2 regions of the Massilia sp. MP_M2 genome follow, and region 2 is predicted to be linked to the other one. Evidence: predicted binding sites of a transcription regulator. Region 2 holds the regulator's gene; the other holds the start of a gene.

Region 1 (3,391 bases), on a different contig from region 2:
AACAGACAATCATGGAAGCACTCACCGCCGAATTGCTGGGCGACGTTGGATTGCTGCATGACAAGGTAAAAGACCTTAATACCGCGTTGCCTGAAGCTGCCCAAGTTATCCGCGACGCGGGGCGGGATGCCGCCGATAGTATTCATGTAGCGGTAGGTAAAGCAGTTTCGGAGCTTAACCATGTTGTAGCCAGTAGCGATGCGGTCAAAATGCAAACACATTTTGACCAGGTTGCCCAGGTACTTCTGGCGGAAATGCGAAAAGGTGCATCATCGGTGATAACAGGTGGCCAGGTGCATCCAGGCAAGGACAGACGAAAGACCCTTGCGCTAGTGGCGATCGCGGCTGCTGTAGCCGGAATGCTGATAGGCGGGTTTGCCGGCTCTCGCAGTAGTCAAGCTATAGCTGACGAACAGACAACTAGGCAGATGGAGGCCGGCCGCGACTTCCTGCAGCTGCTGCCCCAGCTCGACAAGTCAACAAAGGCCAAGCTCGTTCGGATGATCGAAAAAAACAGAGAAGCCGGCGGTTCTTAACCAAAAACCGATGGAACAGTTTTAACGCCCTTTTGGGCGTTTTTTTTCGCCCTGGAGGAAAGCAGGTACGTCTACCACGCCGATCGCGCCGTGGCGGGCCGCCTGATGGCCTTGCTGACGATTAAAACATTGATGCAAGCATGCGTTTCAGCGGGTACGACGACGATCGGACGTCTAGGAAACTATGACAGTGTGGTGAGCTTCTACAGGGATCGGGCCAGGCGCCGGCACTGGAATGCGCAATGGCAAGATGCGTGGTCTAGTCTGCACATGGGGAACACTGAGTGGCAAAAATAAGGGTTCATCCCTGGATGGTCCGCGACGTTTTATAAACTCAATGTCGATACCGTTTGCAGCTGGGCGCAAACCAAGGCGCAAAGGTGCCGGGGATGCATCTTGAGCAGCCGCTAAGGGCCGCAGGATAACGAAAAGCGCTTCTCCGGCCTGCGCAGCCAAATTTAAGCGCCGTAAGCTCTCCGGCCGCACATGGTTGGTCCAAAACAAGACCGCTCCAAAATTTCCGCTGCGCAACGTCTGCTCTGCAGCCCATAGCGCATCGCTTGTGACTTTGCTTTTGATCCATAGAACATCACTCGGTTTGAGTCCCAAGTTGGCCAGAGCAATCGTATGTGGTGGGTGTGGCGGTTCTATCAGGACAATTTGTCGGTGAGCAACCGAGACGAGCGCGGGTGCTAGTAAGCGGAATTCGCCAATACCCGGATTCTGCACCATCAGCTCAACGAGAGTGCCTGTCGGCCACCCGCCGCCCGAAAGTTGGTGATTCAACGCAGCGTGGCCAGTGTCCAAGCAACGGATTGTCGATCGTGCGATTTGAGAAGCACGCCAAAGGGACGGATGAAGCTCCGAGAGGTCTTGCAGATCTGCAAGGTTTGTCATGTAATTACCTATACTGTATGCCCATACAGTATAGCTGATCTATAGCCTAGCTCAAGCCGAGAACTATTCGATCAAGCGTTTAACCAGGTAGAGCTTGAAGCTGCGCCCTTCTCTCCTGGCGTGATCGCTTTGCGCGTAGCGCTTTCCCTAGCACTCAAATCGACTAATTACTTTGATGCAGTCCAAGGTATAACCTGGCGGATATAAGCCTGAACTGTCGTAATTTGCTCAATTCGACTAATAAACCTTGTAAATCAATGACTTAAATATCTTCATAGTTGAGCAAAAGTGTCTGTAAGGCAATTTAATGCAAAAAAGTTACTTTAAAGTAATACATTAACTACTTTTTTTTTCTGTATTTACTGAATTTGCATGGGGTTGGAAAATGTATTTACCGTTATAAGTAGTTAAAGAACAGTTAAGATCAGTGGATAACTCTCCTAAGTCATTGATTTTATTGGCATAATACAATTTCCGATATTAGTCAATTTGAGTAATCCCATTACTCAATTCGACTAATCTTCATCTGCTGTGAGTTCGGCATTAGTCGATTTGAGTGAATCTTAGCTATGAAATTAGTCGATTTGAGTATCAGATTAGTCGAATTGAGCAAACTTACTGCGTCGGTGCCGGTTCTATCGGGTTCTTAGACTTTCTAGTCACAAGAACCTTCCATTCTTTGTTGTCGGCGGTTTTTTCGTAGCTGAAGTCGATGAGGCGAAGCTTCTTTAAGTTTTCAAATTCTGTGTTGAGGTTGTACTTGAGAGCTGCAGGGTCGGCATAGTTCAGGTTCAGCATCTTTGCCAGACTTGAGAGTTTGACCGGATGCGGATTCTTGTGGCTGAGAAAGTATGCTTGCAGTCGCTTACCAGTTGCGGACAAGCTCAACCGATCTTCAAAGTCAACATGTGTCAGGTATGGTTTTGCGAACAAGGCCACCATGTTCTTGTCCATCGGGATCTCCCAGGTTAGGTTCCCTTTGGGGATGCCGTCCTTGACGTCTTTGGCGCCAGTAAAGACCGGGTTGCCGCTGATAAGTGAAATCATCATGCCGGTAATGTCGTCATCGTCGTCTGCCAGGCCCAGGTCTAGGGCTTCGCGCCTCTCAAACTCGGCTAGTTCGTCATATAAGCGAGCGAGTTCTTCAGGCGGGGCACCCTTCTCTAGCGCCTTTTGACACTTGATTGCTTTCGTTAACCGTTTTGAGAACACAGTGATGACGCCGCCCTTCATGCGCTGGATCGAGCGGAAAATCTCGTCGTAGTAACGCTGGTCTTGCTGCCACTTGTTGAGCTTGCAGATCTGGCTACTGGTGACTTTTACAACCAGGTCGCCTGACGGCAGCTCGCGTGCGCAGTGCGCCAAAGTCATAAACAGATCTTCATCCTTCCCACGCAATTCCTCGCCGGTATAGGTCATGGCCCCGCTTCCAAGCATGAACAGGGCCGCGTTGTCGTACATGGCGCGGGGCTTGCGGTTGTTGCCGCAGTGAAAAATCGCGGATCTGGCCAGCTCGTTCGCAATAGCTCGACGTTCTTCTGGCCAAAACGCCATTTGCGCAGGCGCGTACCGGCGAATGTCGGCCGCTGCCGTTCTGGCCTTCAGCTTCTCCTGAAGCTCGTTGCTTTTCTTGTCCGAAATAATCATGCCTGCAGCCTCCTTTTGTCCGTATTACTCAAAGTGACTAATCTCTCTGGTGTCGCGGTGAATTCTAGTTAGACAACTATGTACCACATGTGGCTTGAATGTTGCAAAAGCCATTGATTTTATTGGCTTATGGCAATCTTTGGAGTATAATTCATGCTATACCTACAAGTCAATTCTTCCTATGGCGAAAGCCCAAAAAAACACTGGCAACGGCGATTCGGACGATATTCGTTTAGCTCTTAAAATGCCGGCGCGTGGGAGTCTGGAGAATCGCCAGATCGCTACTGCGTTCAACAAGATCAAGCAGGCGC
Region 2 (3,391 bases):
TGGGCAGCCGACAGCTTTTCAGCTGCTGCTTTTTCCAGTTCAGCGCGCTTGGCTTCGAACTCGGCGACGGCGCCGGCGGTAGCGCGGCGGGCCATCTTTTGTGGGATCAGGAAGTTACGTGCGTAACCGTCCTTGACCTTGACGACGTCGCCCAGGTTGCCGACGTTGACTACTTTTTCCAACAGAATGATTTGCATAGTGATCTCCAGATGTCTGACTGTCGTGACCGACGATTAACCGTGGTGCAGGTCGGTGTACGGCAGCAGCGCAAGGTAGCGTGCGCGCTTGATCGCGGTGTCGACCTGACGCTGATAGTGCGCCTTGGTGCCGGTCAGACGTGCTGGCATGATCTTGCCGTTTTCCTGGACGAAGTCCTTCAGGGTGTCGACGTCCTTGTAGTCCACCTGCTCAACGCCAGCGGCGGTGAAGCGGCAGAATTTCTTGCGCTTGAACAGCGGGTTTTGCTGTTTGCGCTTCTCTTTGAGTTTCGCTTTGTTTTTGTCGAACTTTTTACCGAATGCCATTTGAGGCTCCTGTATCTAAATTGCCGGGTTAAGCGGCACTGAAATCAATGATGTGAAACACCAGGGCTTTGCTGTTGCGATTTTTCCGTGCAAGAAATCCGTTGAACCTGTAGCTGGCGCCAAGTTCGGCGCTGGCAAACCTGCCCGAAATCTCGCCCGCGGCGAACGCGGGGACTTCGAACGCGACCGACCTTTCGACTCCGGCCTCTTCCTGCTGCGATTCGTGCATCAGGACGGCTGAAACGATTGGCACACCGGCCGGGGTGTAACGCAGTACGTCGCGCTCGGCGATGGTCGCCATGAGCTGGAGGTGGTTTGCGCTGTGCACCCGGTATTACTGGTTACTACGAATAACTGGGAAAAACTTAAGCAGCAGCAGGCGCTGGCGCAGCGGCTGGAGCGGCTGCAGGCGCAGCGGCTTCGGCACGGTGGCTCTTGGCTGCGTCTTCGCGCTGCACCGATTTCATCATCGGCGACGGTGCGGTTTCAGCTTTTTTCAGCTTGACGGTCAGGTGACGCAGAACCGCATCATTGAACTTGAATGCAGTTTCCAGCTCGACCAGGGTCTCGTTGTCGCATTCGATGTTCAGGCAGATGTAGTGTGCTTTTGGCAGCTTCTGGATCTGGTATGCCATCTGGCGGCGGCCCCAGTCTTCAACGCGATGGATGTTACCGCCGCGGCTGGTCACCGTGGTCTTGTAACGCTCGATCATCGCCGGGACTTGTTCGCTCTGGTCCGGATGGACGATAAACACGATTTCATAATGACGCATGCATTACTCCTTGAGGACGTTTAACAAATGCCCACCTCGGCGTCAAGACGAGTGTGGGAAGGGAAAGCCGGCAATTATAACCCGGATCTCGGTGGCTTGGAAAGCCCAATGACGCATTGCAGGCACGTTCAGCCCGTCTTGCGACAGATCTGACTCGACAATTCCGGGGTTTTGGCGCATGTTTGGACCCTGAATCGGGATTTTCGCGATATTTTTTGCGTTTCCCCTTGCGCGCGGCAGAATACTGTACAAAAATACAGGTTACACACATAACCGGTTGCTGTAACACATTTATGCTAAAGCTCACTGCACGGCAAGAACAGATCCTGAACCTGATCAAGGAAGCGATCGAGAACACCGGTTTCCCCCCGACCCGGGCTGAAATCGCTTCCGAACTTGGTTTCCGCTCGGCCAATGCGGCTGAAGAACATCTGCAAGCGCTGGCGCGCAAGGGCGCCATCGAAATTTCGCCGGGCACGTCGCGTGGCATTCGCCTGATCGGCGCGAGCGTCGAGGCGATTCCGATGCCGCCACCGTCGTTCATGTCGCTGCCGCTGGTCGGGCGCGTCGCGGCGGGCAATCCGATCCTGGCGCAGGAGCACGTCGAAGCCACTTACAACGTCGACGCCGCGATGTTCGCAGCGCGGCCCGATTTTCTGCTGAAGGTCAAGGGCTGGTCGATGCGCGACGCCGGCATCATGGATGGCGACTTTTTGGCGGTCAAGAAAATCGACAGCGCCAAGAATGGCCAGATCGTCGTCGCGCGCCTGGGCGACGAAGTCACGGTCAAGCGCTATCGCAAGACGGGTGATCTGGTCGAGCTGCTGCCAGAAAACCCCGACTTCAACATCATTGCCGTCTCGCCAGACGAAGAGTTTGCACTCGAAGGCCTGGCTGTTGGTCTGATGCGTAGCTGGAACTGATGCAAAGGCGCCGGCCTCTCCCTGCCGGCGCCCGTCCTGCCCTGCCTACTTCGACGCCTTCTTCACGACCGCATTGTGCTGGCTGACAAAGGCCTCGGTCGCACTGCGCCACGCGGCAAAATCGGCCAGGATCATCTTTGAATTGACCTTCGCGCCTTCCGCGATATTCTGCCGCACCTGCTCCAGGTAGGCTGCCGATGCCTCTGTTTCCTGCTTGTTCATCAGCTTGGCGATATCGGCCGGAATCTTCTTGGTCAATGGCGACTGCGCGTTCAGGTTCGTTACCATCTTGTTATAGCAATCCTGCCAGCCCGTCACCAGCTTGTTGACGCGATCGATCTCGTCGTTGACTTTCGACACGGCTGGAATGCGCGGCGACGGGCAACGGTATTCGCCCGACTGCAGCTCGGCGCCATCGTAGCCCTTGATCCAGTAATCGATCTCGGCGCGCTTGGTCACGCGCTGTTCCATCACGACCAGCGATTCGGCCGCGACCTTGTTGCCCTTGGCCGCCGACTTTTCGAACAATGCCTTGGCCGCCGCCTCGTCGACGGCGCCCGCTTCGCCATACCAGTACATCTGGCCCAGCTGCTGCTGCGCTTGTGGATTGCCGGCATTGGCCAGCTTGGTGTAGAGCTTGAGCGCGCCCGCGTAATCCTTCTTTTCGAACAGCGCATTGGCGTCTTCCAGCTCGCCCGCATAGGCAGTGCTGGCGATGCTCAGGGGCAGGTACAGGGACAGGCAGAGCAGGAAACGTTTCATGGGCATCCGAAGAAAATGACAAGCTGACGATGGCGCATCATAGCCCCCTTTTACAGCCAAACTCAACCGTAAAAATGACAAGGCCGGCATCGCGCCGGCCTTCTTTGCATGGCTTTACGCCACGCGGTAACGCCACGCGGTAACGCCACGCGGTAACGCCACGCGGTAACGCCGCGCGGTAACGCCGCGCGATACGCCGCGCGGTAACGCCGGGCGGTACGCCGTACTTACGCGTCCAGCGCCTGGCGGAAGTCTTCAACCAGGTCATCGGTGTCCTCGATGCCCACCGACACACGGATCAGCGACTCGGCAATGCCCATGCTGGCGCGGCGCTCGGCGCCCATCTCGAAGAAGATCGTGTGCGCCACCGGAATGACCAGCGTACGGTTGTCGCCCAGGTTCGACGCCG

What was found. Region 2 encodes LexA, which represses DNA repair genes until DNA is damaged. Its sites were predicted from a motif close to ACTGTATNNNNATACAGT; they were not measured.
Region 1: imuA (translesion DNA synthesis-associated protein ImuA) is a predicted target of LexA. The motif match lies at 1,446-1,463, and genes of this name have one in related genera.

What each region holds. Positions count from the first base shown of each region.
Region 1 covers NZ_JBCHJF010000016.1:7,647-11,037, reverse strand. The annotation lists gene RCH14_RS23380 (hypothetical protein) at 12-536, shown strand; gene imuA (translesion DNA synthesis-associated protein ImuA) at 711-1,433, opposite strand; gene trfA (plasmid replication initiator TrfA) at 2,049-3,080, opposite strand; gene RCH14_RS23365 (DUF3363 domain-containing protein) at 3,175-3,391, shown strand, end outside.
Region 2 covers NZ_JBCHJF010000002.1:176,237-179,627, reverse strand. The annotation lists gene rplI (50S ribosomal protein L9) at 1-197, opposite strand, end outside; gene rpsR (30S ribosomal protein S18) at 234-524, opposite strand; gene priB (primosomal replication protein N) at 553-852, opposite strand; gene rpsF (30S ribosomal protein S6) at 890-1,297, opposite strand; gene lexA (transcriptional repressor LexA) at 1,591-2,220, shown strand; gene RCH14_RS05590 (sel1 repeat family protein) at 2,266-2,982, opposite strand; gene RCH14_RS05585 (cystathionine gamma-synthase family protein) at 3,210-3,391, opposite strand, start outside.